4 regions of the Bacillus sp. Hm123 genome follow, and region 3 is predicted to be linked to each of the others. Evidence: a T-box and tRNA genes for the amino acid it is inferred to sense, from the RefSeq annotation. Region 3 holds a T-box; the other regions hold tRNA genes.
The links. A T-box is a leader RNA that pairs with one kind of tRNA and senses whether it is charged. The one in region 3 lies ahead of thrS (threonine--tRNA ligase), so its partner is inferred to be a tRNA-Thr.
Positions count from the first base shown of each region.

Region 1: it has a tRNA-Thr gene. The T-box ahead of thrS (threonine--tRNA ligase) is inferred to sense a tRNA for this amino acid. The anticodon was not compared.
Region 2: it has a tRNA-Thr gene. The T-box ahead of thrS (threonine--tRNA ligase) is inferred to sense a tRNA for this amino acid. The anticodon was not compared.
Region 4: it has a tRNA-Thr gene. The T-box ahead of thrS (threonine--tRNA ligase) is inferred to sense a tRNA for this amino acid. The anticodon was not compared.

Region 1 is NZ_CM200277.1:245,016-248,175, forward strand. Features, by position in the region: rRNA gene ACSVDJ_RS01415 (23S ribosomal RNA) at 1-1,449, shown strand, start outside; rRNA gene rrf (5S ribosomal RNA) at 1,516-1,631, shown strand; tRNA gene ACSVDJ_RS01425 (tRNA-Glu) at 1,642-1,716, shown strand; tRNA gene ACSVDJ_RS01430 (tRNA-Val) at 1,720-1,795, shown strand; tRNA gene ACSVDJ_RS01435 (tRNA-Thr) at 1,812-1,887, shown strand; tRNA gene ACSVDJ_RS01440 (tRNA-Lys) at 1,907-1,979, shown strand; tRNA gene ACSVDJ_RS01445 (tRNA-Leu) at 1,987-2,068, shown strand; tRNA gene ACSVDJ_RS01450 (tRNA-Gly) at 2,143-2,217, shown strand; tRNA gene ACSVDJ_RS01455 (tRNA-Leu) at 2,225-2,313, shown strand; tRNA gene ACSVDJ_RS01460 (tRNA-Arg) at 2,321-2,397, shown strand; tRNA gene ACSVDJ_RS01465 (tRNA-Pro) at 2,411-2,487, shown strand; tRNA gene ACSVDJ_RS01470 (tRNA-Ala) at 2,513-2,588, shown strand; tRNA gene ACSVDJ_RS01475 (tRNA-Met) at 2,607-2,680, shown strand; tRNA gene ACSVDJ_RS01480 (tRNA-Ser) at 2,690-2,782, shown strand; tRNA gene ACSVDJ_RS01485 (tRNA-Met) at 2,800-2,873, shown strand; tRNA gene ACSVDJ_RS01490 (tRNA-Asp) at 2,879-2,955, shown strand; tRNA gene ACSVDJ_RS01495 (tRNA-Phe) at 2,972-3,047, shown strand; tRNA gene ACSVDJ_RS01500 (tRNA-Tyr) at 3,082-3,160, shown strand, end outside.
Region 2 is NZ_CM200277.1:889,655-892,814, forward strand. Features, by position in the region: rRNA gene ACSVDJ_RS04575 (23S ribosomal RNA) at 1-432, shown strand, start outside; rRNA gene rrf (5S ribosomal RNA) at 535-650, shown strand; tRNA gene ACSVDJ_RS04585 (tRNA-Asn) at 657-731, shown strand; tRNA gene ACSVDJ_RS04590 (tRNA-Ser) at 736-827, shown strand; tRNA gene ACSVDJ_RS04595 (tRNA-Glu) at 847-921, shown strand; tRNA gene ACSVDJ_RS04600 (tRNA-Val) at 925-1,000, shown strand; tRNA gene ACSVDJ_RS04605 (tRNA-Met) at 1,019-1,092, shown strand; tRNA gene ACSVDJ_RS04610 (tRNA-Asp) at 1,098-1,174, shown strand; tRNA gene ACSVDJ_RS04615 (tRNA-Phe) at 1,191-1,263, shown strand; tRNA gene ACSVDJ_RS04620 (tRNA-Thr) at 1,272-1,347, shown strand; tRNA gene ACSVDJ_RS04625 (tRNA-Tyr) at 1,361-1,445, shown strand; tRNA gene ACSVDJ_RS04630 (tRNA-Trp) at 1,453-1,526, shown strand; tRNA gene ACSVDJ_RS04635 (tRNA-His) at 1,549-1,624, shown strand; tRNA gene ACSVDJ_RS04640 (tRNA-Gln) at 1,636-1,707, shown strand; tRNA gene ACSVDJ_RS04645 (tRNA-Gly) at 1,711-1,785, shown strand; tRNA gene ACSVDJ_RS04650 (tRNA-Cys) at 1,798-1,871, shown strand; tRNA gene ACSVDJ_RS04655 (tRNA-Leu) at 1,878-1,959, shown strand; gene ACSVDJ_RS04660 (GNAT family N-acetyltransferase) at 2,193-2,603, shown strand; gene ACSVDJ_RS04665 (hypothetical protein) at 2,691-2,906, shown strand; tRNA gene ACSVDJ_RS04670 (tRNA-Gly) at 3,034-3,107, shown strand.
Region 3 is NZ_CM200277.1:2,522,927-2,526,086, forward strand. Features, by position in the region: gene thrS (threonine--tRNA ligase) at 1-1,493, opposite strand, end outside; T-box leader at 1,551-1,778, opposite strand; gene dnaI (primosomal protein DnaI) at 1,843-2,775, opposite strand; gene ACSVDJ_RS13195 (replication initiation and membrane attachment family protein) at 2,762-3,160, opposite strand, start outside.
Region 4 is NZ_CM200277.1:2,679,092-2,682,251, reverse strand. Features, by position in the region: rRNA gene ACSVDJ_RS14005 (23S ribosomal RNA) at 1-1,033, shown strand, start outside; rRNA gene rrf (5S ribosomal RNA) at 1,382-1,497, shown strand; tRNA gene ACSVDJ_RS13995 (tRNA-Val) at 1,505-1,580, shown strand; tRNA gene ACSVDJ_RS13990 (tRNA-Thr) at 1,596-1,671, shown strand; tRNA gene ACSVDJ_RS13985 (tRNA-Lys) at 1,691-1,763, shown strand; tRNA gene ACSVDJ_RS13980 (tRNA-Leu) at 1,771-1,852, shown strand; tRNA gene ACSVDJ_RS13975 (tRNA-Gly) at 1,927-2,001, shown strand; tRNA gene ACSVDJ_RS13970 (tRNA-Leu) at 2,009-2,097, shown strand; tRNA gene ACSVDJ_RS13965 (tRNA-Arg) at 2,105-2,181, shown strand; tRNA gene ACSVDJ_RS13960 (tRNA-Pro) at 2,202-2,278, shown strand; tRNA gene ACSVDJ_RS13955 (tRNA-Ala) at 2,293-2,368, shown strand; tRNA gene ACSVDJ_RS13950 (tRNA-Met) at 2,388-2,461, shown strand; tRNA gene ACSVDJ_RS13945 (tRNA-Ile) at 2,469-2,545, shown strand; tRNA gene ACSVDJ_RS13940 (tRNA-Ser) at 2,559-2,651, shown strand; tRNA gene ACSVDJ_RS13935 (tRNA-Met) at 2,679-2,752, shown strand; tRNA gene ACSVDJ_RS13930 (tRNA-Asp) at 2,758-2,834, shown strand; tRNA gene ACSVDJ_RS13925 (tRNA-Phe) at 2,853-2,928, shown strand; tRNA gene ACSVDJ_RS13920 (tRNA-Gly) at 2,938-3,011, shown strand; tRNA gene ACSVDJ_RS13915 (tRNA-Ile) at 3,024-3,097, shown strand; tRNA gene ACSVDJ_RS13910 (tRNA-Asn) at 3,104-3,160, shown strand, end outside.

The DNA of each region.
Region 1 (3,160 bases), 1.3 Mb from region 3:
GGATAGGGTAAGCGCGCGAATGGAAATGCGCGTCCAAGCAGTTAGGCCGATGACGAGGCAAATCCCGTCATCATCAAGGCGGAGCTGTGACGGCGAGGGAAATATAGTACCGAAGTTCCTGATTCCACACTGCCAAGAAAAGCCTCTAGCGAGGTAAAAGGTGCCCGTACCGCAAACCGACACAGGTAGGCGAGGAGAGAATCCTAAGGTGAGCGAGTGAACTCTCGTTAAGGAACTCGGCAAAATGACCCCGTAACTTCGGGAGAAGGGGTGCTCTTTGGGGTGAATAGCCCCGAGGAGCCGCAGTGAATAGGCCCAGGCGACTGTTTAGCAAAAACACAGGTCTCTGCGAAGCCGCAAGGCGAAGTATAGGGGCTGACGCCTGCCCGGTGCTGGAAGGTTAAGGGGAGCGCTTAGCGTAAGCGAAGGTGTGAACCGAAGCCCCAGTAAACGGCGGCCGTAACTATAACGGTCCTAAGGTAGCGAAATTCCTTGTCGGGTAAGTTCCGACCCGCACGAAAGGCGTAACGATCTGGGCACTGTCTCAACGAGAGACTCGGTGAAATTATAGTACCTGTGAAGATGCAGGTTACCCGCGACAGGACGGAAAGACCCCGTGGAGCTTTACTGTAGCCTGATATTGAATTTTGGCACAGCTTGTACAGGATAGGTAGGAGCCTTTGAAGCGTGAGCGCCAGCTTACGTGGAGGCGTTGGTGGGATACTACCCTGGCTGTGTTGAACTTCTAACCCGCACCCCTGATCGGGGTGGGAGACAGTGTCAGGTGGGCAGTTTGACTGGGGCGGTCGCCTCCTAAAAAGTAACGGAGGCGCCCAAAGGTTCCCTCAGAATGGTTGGAAATCATTCGCAGAGTGTAAAGGCACAAGGGAGCTTGACTGCGAGACCTACAAGTCGAGCAGGGACGAAAGTCGGGCTTAGTGATCCGGTGGTTCCGCATGGAAGGGCCATCGCTCAACGGATAAAAGCTACCCCGGGGATAACAGGCTTATCTCCCCCAAGAGTCCACATCGACGGGGAGGTTTGGCACCTCGATGTCGGCTCATCGCATCCTGGGGCTGTAGTCGGTCCCAAGGGTTGGGCTGTTCGCCCATTAAAGCGGTACGCGAGCTGGGTTCAGAACGTCGTGAGACAGTTCGGTCCCTATCCGTCGCGGGCGCAGGAAATTTGAGAGGAGCTGTCCTTAGTACGAGAGGACCGGGATGGACGCACCGCTGGTGTACCAGTTGTCTTGCCAAAGGCATCGCTGGGTAGCTATGTGCGGACGGGATAAGTGCTGAAAGCATCTAAGCATGAAGCCCCCCTCAAGATGAGATTTCCCATAGCGCAAGCTAGTAAGATCCCTGAAAGATGATCAGGTAGATAGGTTCGAGGTGGAAGCGTGGCGACACGTGGAGCTGACGAATACTAATCGATCGAGGACTTTTCCTAGGCGATTTGCAAGGTTACAATACTTATTATCCAGTTTTGAAAGAACAACTCTTTCAAACTTTATAGTCTGGTGGCGATAGCGAAGAGGTCACACCCGTTCCCATACCGAACACGGAAGTTAAGCTCTTCAGCGCCGATGGTAGTTGGGGGGTTCCCCCTGTGAGAGTAGGACGTTGCCAGGCGATTAAAGTAGGCCCGTTGGTCAAGCGGTTAAGACACCGCCCTTTCACGGCGGTAACACGGGTTCGAATCCCGTACGGGTCACCATTTGGAGGATTAGCTCAGCTGGGAGAGCACCTGCCTTACAAGCAGGGGGTCGGCGGTTCGATCCCGTCATCCTCCACCATGAATTACTTACGTATGCCGGTGTAGCTCAACTGGTAGAGCAACTGACTTGTAATCAGTAGGTTGGGGGTTCAAGTCCTCTTGCCGGCACCACTTTTAAAAATATTATTTTGAGCCATTAGCTCAGTTGGTAGAGCATCTGACTTTTAATCAGAGGGTCGAAGGTTCGAGTCCTTCATGGCTCACTTTTATGCGGGTGTGGCGGAATTGGCAGACGCACCAGACTTAGGATCTGGCGCCGCGAGGCGTGGGGGTTCGACTCCCTTCACCCGCATCATTGTAACGGTATTCTGTTAAAATTTGTTACATCTTATGATGAAAACATAATTCAGAATATCTTGTTCAAGCGCGGAAGTAGTTCAGTGGTAGAACACCACCTTGCCAAGGTGGGGGTCGCGGGTTCGAATCCCGTCTTCCGCTCCATAAAAATGCCGGGGTGGCGGAACTGGCAGACGCACAGGACTTAAAATCCTGCGGTAGGTGACTACCGTACCGGTTCGATTCCGGTCCTCGGCACCACTTTTATGCGCCCGTAGCTCAATTGGATAGAGCGTTTGACTACGGATCAAAAGGTTAGGGGTTCGACTCCTCTCGGGCGCGCCATTAATTATTCAAGCGGGAAGTAGCTCAGCTTGGTAGAGCACTTGGTTTGGGACCAAGGGGTCGCAGGTTCGAATCCTGTCTTCCCGACCATTTGAAGCTCTAAAAATAACGACATGGGGCCTTAGCTCAGCTGGGAGAGCGCCTGCTTTGCACGCAGGAGGTCAGCGGTTCGATCCCGCTAGGCTCCACCAATTTAATATACAATACATGGCGGTGTAGCTCAGCTGGCTAGAGCGTACGGTTCATACCCGTGAGGTCGGGGGTTCGATCCCCTCCGCCGCTATTGAAATATGGAGGAATACCCAAGTCTGGCTGAAGGGATCGGTCTTGAAAACCGACAGGCGGGTTAAACCGCGCGGGGGTTCGAATCCCTCTTCCTCCGCCATATTTTATCCATAACGTCGCGGGGTGGAGCAGTCTGGTAGCTCGTCGGGCTCATAACCCGAAGGTCGCAGGTTCAAATCCTGTCCCCGCAATAAATGGTCCGGTAGTTCAGTTGGTTAGAATGCCTGCCTGTCACGCAGGAGGTCGCGGGTTCGAGTCCCGTCCGGACCGCCATTTATATAATATTCTTGGCTCAGTAGCTCAGTTGGTAGAGCAATGGACTGAAAATCCATGTGTCGGCGGTTCGATTCCGTCCTGAGCCACCATTTTTTTAATATATGCCTTTTTAAATTAAAATATGGAGGGGTAGCGAAGTGGCTAAACGCGGCGGACTGTAAATCCGCTCCCTCAGGGTTCGGCGGTTCGAATCCGTCCCCCT
Region 2 (3,160 bases), 1.6 Mb from region 3:
AAGAGTCCACATCGACGGGGAGGTTTGGCACCTCGATGTCGGCTCATCGCATCCTGGGGCTGTAGTCGGTCCCAAGGGTTGGGCTGTTCGCCCATTAAAGCGGTACGCGAGCTGGGTTCAGAACGTCGTGAGACAGTTCGGTCCCTATCCGTCGCGGGCGCAGGAAATTTGAGAGGAGCTGTCCTTAGTACGAGAGGACCGGGATGGACGCACCGCTGGTGTACCAGTTGTCTTGCCAAAGGCATCGCTGGGTAGCTATGTGCGGACGGGATAAGTGCTGAAAGCATCTAAGCATGAAGCCCCCCTCAAGATGAGATTTCCCATAGCGCAAGCTAGTAAGATCCCTGAAAGATGATCAGGTAGATAGGTTCGAGGTGGAAGCGTGGCGACACGTGGAGCTGACGAATACTAATCGATCGAGGACTTTTCCTAGGCGATTTGCAAGGTTACAATACTTATTATCCAGTTTTGAAAGAACAAAAAAGTTCTTGCAAAAGATCATTATTATGTTATAATAATAAATGTCTTGAAAAGTCTGGTGGCGATAGCGAAGAGGTCACACCCGTTCCCATACCGAACACGGAAGTTAAGCTCTTCAGCGCCGATGGTAGTTGGGGGTTTCCCCCTGTGAGAGTAGGACGTTGCCAGGCGGATATTCCGCAGTAGCTCAGTGGTAGAGCAATCGGCTGTTAACCGATCGGTCGTAAGTTCGAATCTTACCTGCGGAGCCATTTAGGAGAGCTGTCCGAGTGGCCGAAGGAGCACGATTGGAAATCGTGTAGGCGGTTAACGCTGCCTCAAGGGTTCAAATCCCTTGCTCTCCGCCATTTATACATAATAAAAATAGGCCCGTTGGTCAAGCGGTTAAGACACCGCCCTTTCACGGCGGTAACACGGGTTCGAATCCCGTACGGGTCACCATATGGAGGATTAGCTCAGCTGGGAGAGCACCTGCCTTACAAGCAGGGGGTCGGCGGTTCGATCCCGTCATCCTCCACCATTAATAAATTAGTATCGTCGCGGGGTGGAGCAGTCTGGTAGCTCGTCGGGCTCATAACCCGAAGGTCGCAGGTTCAAATCCTGTCCCCGCAATAAATGGTCCGGTAGTTCAGTTGGTTAGAATGCCTGCCTGTCACGCAGGAGGTCGCGGGTTCGAGTCCCGTCCGGACCGCCATTTATATAATAATCTTGGCTCAGTAGCTCAGTTGGTAGAGCAATGGACTGAAAATCCATGTGTCGGCGGTTCGATTCCGTCCTGAGCCACCTTTATTGCCGGTGTAGCTCAATTGGTAGAGCAACTGACTTGTAATCAGTAGGTTGGGGGTTCAAGTCCTCTCGCCGGCACCACTTTTTAATATATGGAGGGGTAGCGAAGTGGCTAAACGCGGCGGACTGTAAATCCGCTCCCTCAGGGTTCGGCGGTTCGAATCCGTCCCCCTCCACCAGTTTTATAGGGGCATAGTTTAACGGTAGAACAGAGGTCTCCAAAACCTCCAGTGTGGGTTCGATTCCTACTGCCCCTGCCAAGTAAAATTCATAAAAATTATGGCGATCGTGGCGAAGTGGTTAACGCATCGGATTGTGGTTCCGACATTCGGGGGTTCGATTCCCCTCGGTCGCCCCATATTTAATTAATGGGCTATAGCCAAGCGGTAAGGCAGCGGATTTTGATTCCGTCACGCGAAGGTTCGAATCCTTCTAGCCCAGTTTGCGGAAGTAGTTCAGTGGTAGAACACCACCTTGCCAAGGTGGGGGTCGCGGGTTCGAATCCCGTCTTCCGCTCCAGTACATCTTTATGGCGGCATAGCCAAGTGGTAAGGCAGAGGTCTGCAAAACCTTCACCACCGGTTCAAATCCGGTTGCCGCCTCCATAATTTGCCGGTGTGGCGGAATTGGCAGACGCGCACGACTCAAAATCGTGTTCCGTGAGGAGTGTCGGTTCGACCCCGACCACCGGTATTATAAAACGTTGATATAACGGCATTTAAAGACATCTACTATCGTTAGTAGGTGTCTTTTTTGCTCATAATGATGAAGTTCTACATTGAGAGTCTTTATAGACATGTATAAAGGTATTACTTTGACGAATCTTCTGTTTTGAGGATGCTCTCAAACTTATTAAAGGTGGTATAGTATTTTTTAGGTGTGTGAAGATCTAGGGTATTAAAAACATAAATGAAAGGTGTGTAGTGATGAAAGAGATTATATTTAAGAACATTGATCCAATAATAAATGTGCTTTTATCTTATGCAACTTCGAGAGAAAAAATTAGTCGAGAGTATGAAACATACATACAGTCGTTAAATCGAAAGTTATATACGTTTGAGTTGGAAGGATTAATGGTTGGTTGTATCGGGATTGAGTTTGTTTGTTCGAATAAGTGCGAAATAAAACATATTGCGGTATTTCCAAATAAAAGAGGGAAGATGATTGGAAGTAAAATGATTAAGTATATTTGTGATACATACTCGTTAAGTTTTATTTTTGCTGAAACAGATAAAGATGCAGTGGAGTTTTATCGGAAATATGGATTTGAGATAACGAGCTTAGGTGAGAAATATCCAGGCACTGAGCGGTTTTTGTGTGAATATAAAGTTATATGAATCATAATAAGTAGATTGTAAGAGGAATGATAAATGGAGTATATTTCAGGAATTTAATCGTATACATGATAAAAGGAGGTGTAAAAAATGAATCTAAAAAAAGCAAAGATTTATATTTGTGGCTTCATTGCTTTAGGGGTCGTTTCTTTACTACTAACTGGTGCAAGTATACCTGGCATTTTTGGTTCTCAAATAGGGGTGAATCCTTTTCGTGTATTAAAAATAATTGCTTTGTTTTCATTCGTGTCCGCTATTATAACCTACTTCAAATTTCTTAAAGCTAAAAAAGTAGACACGATATAGGCTTTGCTTACCTGCAAAGGCAGGTTTTTTTTATTTTTAAATCTCATTTAAATTAAAAAAACTATTGACCTTAAATGGTTTTTAATGTAGAATATTAAATGTTCAGTCAAGAGAAATAAGCTTTGATGCGGGTGTAGTTTAATGGTAAAACCTCAGCCTTCCAAGCTGATGTCGTGAGTTCGATTCTCATCACCCGCTCCATACATATTGCTATTAACGCAATGTTTTGTTCTTTAGAATAAAACATTGCGTTT
Region 3 (3,160 bases):
AAGAAGTCTAGCTGTGCTGTTGATAAAGTTTCTTCTTTACCTAATGCTGTTTTCACCATCACATCTAGCTTCGGACCATAGAATGCTGCTTCGCCCTCTGCTTCATAATATTCAAGACCAAGCTCATCCATCGCTTCCTTCAACATACCTTGTGCTTTTTCCCACATTTGGTCATCGTCATAATACTTCTCTGTATCAGCCGGATCACGATAAGATAAACGGAAAGAGTAGTCATTTAAATCGAAGTCTTTATATACTTCAAGAATTAATTGAACGACACGTTTAAGCTCTTCTTTAATTTGGTCAGGGCGAACGAAAATATGGGCATCATTCAATGTCATACCTCGTACACGTTGAAGTCCTGAAAGCGCTCCTGACATTTCATAACGGTGCATCGTACCAAGTTCAGCAATACGAATCGGTAATTGACGATACGAATGAATGCCATTTTTATAAATCATCATATGATGCGGGCAGTTCATCGGACGAAGGAACAACTGTTCATTGTCCATTTCCATTACCGGGAACATACTATCTTGATAGTGATCTAAGTGACCGCTCGTTTTATAAAGTTCAATGCTACCCATGACTGGTGTATACACGTGATCGTAGCCAAGTTTTTCCTCTTTATCAACGATGTAACGTTCGACGATACGACGAATCGTTGCGCCTTTCGGTAACCACATCGGCAAACCTTGACCAACTTTCATTGAATTCATAAATAAATTTAACTCTTTACCGATTTTACGGTGGTCACGCTCTTTCGCTTCTTCTAGCATTTGCAAATGTTTTTTCAAATCTTCTTTTGTGAAGAACGCTGTACCATAAATACGTTGTAGCATTTTATTATTGCTATCTCCACGCCAGTACGCACCGGCAATGCTTAGTAGCTTAAATTCTTTAATTTTGTTAGTAGACGGAACGTGAACGCCACGGCAAAGGTCGATAAAGTCACCTTGCTCATACATCGTCACTGTTTCCTCTTCAGGAATCGCATCAAGTAGTTCAATTTTGTATTCATCGCCAATTTCTTGATAAAACTTCAGCGCTTCATTGCGACTCACTTCTTTGCGAACCACTTCAATATTTTCGCCGATGATTTTCTTCATTTCTTTTTCTATTTTCGGCAAATCTTCTGCTGATATCGATTCATCTAAATCGATATCGTAATAAAATCCACCTTCGATAACTGGACCAACACCTAATTTCACATTTTCTGCGCCGTAGATCCGTTTAACCGCTTGAGCCATTAAATGCGCTGTGCTGTGACGCAAAATTTCTAACGCATCTTCATGGTCTGGTGTCACAATTTCTAAACTGCCATCCTCGGCAATCGGTGTGCGTAAATCAAATAATTGACCACTCACTTTACCAGCTAATGCTTTTTTTCTTAGCCCCGGGCTAATTGATTGAGCAATTTCTTCTGTTGTCGTTCCTTTAGGAAACTCCTTGATGGACCCATCAGGGAATGTAATTTTCATCATGTCAGACATTACTTCCAACTCCTTCTTTTTCATAAAAAATAAAAAAACCCCATCCCTTCAATTTAATGAAGGGACGAGGTTTTAATCGCGATTCCACCCTACTTTTTCAACAAAAAATGTTGAAATCTCCAGTTCAGATAACGGCTGCTGCCGGCGGTCCATTACTAGCAAGGCTTGCGTTCACGGCCGTGGTTCAGAGGTGGTAAGTGTTTTTTTCGTGTTAGGAAAGTTTCAGCCTAGCTCTCCCTCTCTGAAAACCGTAAAAAAAACTCGTGTCCTCGTCATAACCTGTCGATATTTATCATGTATGTACGTTATTATAGAACTTCCTTACATGAAAATCAATAGGGCTTGTTCATTATTTCCGACGATTCTGACCTTTCATTTCCACCGGCGCCGTTAAATAGCGAATTCGCTCCATCACTCGTTTCGCTTTTAGCTCTTCCTTTTCTCCACGCTGCGAGTACGTTAAATGGTGCTCTAATTCAGCATAACTAAAGTTAGACGTAAAGAAAGTCGGCAGTCCTTCTAGCATCCGAAATTGCAAAATCGTCCCAAGAATATCATCGCGCATCCAGCTAGACATAGATTCCGCTCCGATATCGTCAAGCATTAACACCGGTGCTTTTTTCACGACCTCTAGCTTACTATTCATCGACTGATCATTAAAAGATTGCTTCATTTCGCGAATGAATTCTGGGAAATAAACGATAAGTGAGGAAACATTTATTTCTGCCAAATCATTAGCGATCGCCCCAAGCAAGTATGATTTCCCTACACCGAACGGTCCATGAATAAACAAACCTTTCGCGTGTGGATCTTTCGCATATGCTTCGGTAAAGTGCTGTGCTGCTTCAATCGCTTGCCAACGATCAGGATCTTGCAAGTCTAAATTCGTGAACGTCGCATGCAAAATATCTTTCGGTACGTAAATACTATCGATTAACTTCTCATTTTTGCGTTTTTCGTCGTCACGAATTTTGCGCGGACAACGATGGTAATCAATATCAATAGCTCCCCGACGCCACACAAGCTTCGGTTCAAAGCCTTTCATGACATTGATACAGCCATCAAGGTTTGGGCATTTATCACAGGAAAAACTTTGCGATTTATATTCGTATAATTTCATTAAATTTTTATTGATCATGTTCGATGAAATCTCTTGTTCATGCTCCTTGATAAATTGCTGAATGGATGGAGTGTTTAAAATTTCGCTTCTCATATTCTCATAACGTGTTTGAAAATCAGAGGAACTCATTAACCTTTTCATCGTTTCATCAATTTTCTTCATTTTGTTTCACCTGCCTCTTCAATCGACTATTTTTAATCTTCTGTTCTAATTCACGCCTTTTCGCTTCTACATTAGTGGACTCATTCACTACAGGCTTATCCGCCTCTGCCGTTTCATGAAACCATTCAGGTAGCTTTTCCGTGCGAATCGCTGCTTTTTTGCTCGGTTGTTTTTTATTTTGCGCCCAGTCTAAATATTGGCGGTGCTCGCTTTTCGCCAACTCCATCGCATCTTTCACTGTTTTTACTTTTTTCCGCGCCCAGTGAGAGGCGATTTTCTCCACGTAGCTTTTTGTCATTTTCATATCGGTTTTCAGAAGAACATATTGAATGAGCACATTGACAACACCGGCTGGCAATTTATGCTGGAACATCACATCTTCAAT
Region 4 (3,160 bases), 160 kb from region 3:
GCGTAAGCGAAGGTGTGAACCGAAGCCCCAGTAAACGGCGGCCGTAACTATAACGGTCCTAAGGTAGCGAAATTCCTTGTCGGGTAAGTTCCGACCCGCACGAAAGGCGTAACGATCTGGGCACTGTCTCAACGAGAGACTCGGTGAAATTATAGTACCTGTGAAGATGCAGGTTACCCGCGACAGGACGGAAAGACCCCGTGGAGCTTTACTGTAGCCTGATATTGAATTTTGGCACAGCTTGTACAGGATAGGTAGGAGCCTTTGAAGCGTGAGCGCCAGCTTACGTGGAGGCGTTGGTGGGATACTACCCTGGCTGTGTTGAACTTCTAACCCGCACCCCTGATCGGGGTGGGAGACAGTGTCAGGTGGGCAGTTTGACTGGGGCGGTCGCCTCCTAAAAAGTAACGGAGGCGCCCAAAGGTTCCCTCAGAATGGTTGGAAATCATTCGCAGAGTGTAAAGGCACAAGGGAGCTTGACTGCGAGACCTACAAGTCGAGCAGGGACGAAAGTCGGGCTTAGTGATCCGGTGGTTCCGCATGGAAGGGCCATCGCTCAACGGATAAAAGCTACCCCGGGGATAACAGGCTTATCTCCCCCAAGAGTCCACATCGACGGGGAGGTTTGGCACCTCGATGTCGGCTCATCGCATCCTGGGGCTGTAGTCGGTCCCAAGGGTTGGGCTGTTCGCCCATTAAAGCGGTACGCGAGCTGGGTTCAGAACGTCGTGAGACAGTTCGGTCCCTATCCGTCGCGGGCGCAGGAAATTTGAGAGGAGCTGTCCTTAGTACGAGAGGACCGGGATGGACGCACCGCTGGTGTACCAGTTGTCTTGCCAAAGGCATCGCTGGGTAGCTATGTGCGGACGGGATAAGTGCTGAAAGCATCTAAGCATGAAGCCCCCCTCAAGATGAGATTTCCCATAGCGCAAGCTAGTAAGATCCCTGAAAGATGATCAGGTAGATAGGTTCGAGGTGGAAGCGTGGCGACATGTGGAGCTGACGAATACTAATCGATCGAGGACTTAACCAAGAAAAGCGGAAACTGCCGTTTAGACTCGGCAGGCATTAGACGGACCGCTGAAGTGGCGTTCTTTGCCACAAAAGCGTGACGGCTTATGACCGAGAGTCTGGCAGTTAGAGCTAGATCATAAAGCAGAGGCGACTGTTCAGACATGACAAGCAAATGTTCTGACGCTGGAAAGACGTTAGTCTTGTAAGCGGCAGGTTATTTGACTCGAATGTCTAGGAGCCAGAGCTAGAAATAGATACACCAATAGGCGAATTGCAAGGTTACAATACTTATTATCCAGTTTTGAAAGAACAAAAAAGTTCTTGCAAAAGATAATTATTATGCTATAATAATAAATGTCTTGAAAAGTCTGGTGGCGATAGCGAAGAGGTCACACCCGTTCCCATACCGAACACGGAAGTTAAGCTCTTCAGCGCCGATGGTAGTTGGGGGTTTCCCCCTGTGAGAGTAGGACGTTGCCAGGCAAAATTCGGAGGATTAGCTCAGCTGGGAGAGCACCTGCCTTACAAGCAGGGGGTCGGCGGTTCGATCCCGTCATCCTCCACCATCAATTCTTTGATAAGCCGGTGTAGCTCAACTGGTAGAGCAACTGACTTGTAATCAGTAGGTTGGGGGTTCAAGTCCTCTTGCCGGCACCATTTTTTAAAATATTATTTTGAGCCATTAGCTCAGTTGGTAGAGCATCTGACTTTTAATCAGAGGGTCGAAGGTTCGAGTCCTTCATGGCTCACTTTTATGCGGGTGTGGCGGAATTGGCAGACGCACCAGACTTAGGATCTGGCGCCGCGAGGCGTGGGGGTTCGACTCCCTTCACCCGCATCGTTTTAATGATATTCTGTTAGTATCTGTTACGTCCTGTGACAAACACAGAAGTCAGAACATCCTGTTCAAGTGCGGAAGTAGTTCAGTGGTAGAACACCACCTTGCCAAGGTGGGGGTCGCGGGTTCGAATCCCGTCTTCCGCTCCATAAAAGTGCCGGGGTGGCGGAACTGGCAGACGCACAGGACTTAAAATCCTGCGGTAGGTGACTACCGTACCGGTTCGATTCCGGTCCTCGGCACCACTTTTATGCGCCCGTAGCTCAATTGGATAGAGCGTTTGACTACGGATCAAAAGGTTAGGGGTTCGACTCCTCTCGGGCGCGCCATTAATACATATATTAGTTTTCGGGAAGTAGCTCAGCTTGGTAGAGCACTTGGTTTGGGACCAAGGGGTCGCAGGTTCGAATCCTGTCTTCCCGACCACTTTAAAATTATATGGGGCCTTAGCTCAGCTGGGAGAGCGCCTGCTTTGCACGCAGGAGGTCAGCGGTTCGATCCCGCTAGGCTCCACCAATTTAATTATACAATACATGGCGGTGTAGCTCAGCTGGCTAGAGCGTACGGTTCATACCCGTGAGGTCGGGGGTTCGATCCCCTCCGCCGCCACTTAAAAGGACCTTTAGCTCAGTTGGTTAGAGCAGACGGCTCATAACCGTCCGGTCGCAGGTTCGAGTCCTGCAAGGTCCACCACTTGTACAAATATGGAGGAATACCCAAGTCTGGCTGAAGGGATCGGTCTTGAAAACCGACAGGCGGGTTAAACCGCGCGGGGGTTCGAATCCCTCTTCCTCCGCCATATTTCATTAATTTTTATTTATATCGCCGCGGGGTGGAGCAGTATGGTAGCTCGTCGGGCTCATAACCCGAAGGTCGCAGGTTCAAATCCTGTCCCCGCAATAAATGGTCCGGTAGTTCAGTTGGTTAGAATGCCTGCCTGTCACGCAGGAGGTCGCGGGTTCGAGTCCCGTCCGGACCGCCATTTATACATAATAATCTTGGCTCAGTAGCTCAGTTGGTAGAGCAATGGACTGAAAATCCATGTGTCGGCGGTTCGATTCCGTCCTGAGCCACCATTTGTTAATGCGGGTGTAGTTTAATGGTAAAACCTCAGCCTTCCAAGCTGATGTCGTGGGTTCGATTCCCATCACCCGCTCCAACTCATATTTAAGGGCCTGTAGCTCAGCTGGTTAGAGCGCACGCCTGATAAGCGTGAGGTCGATGGTTCAAGTCCATTCAGGCCCATTTTATTCCGCAGTAGCTCAGTGGTAGAGCAATCGGCTGTTAACCGATCGGTCGTAAGTTCGA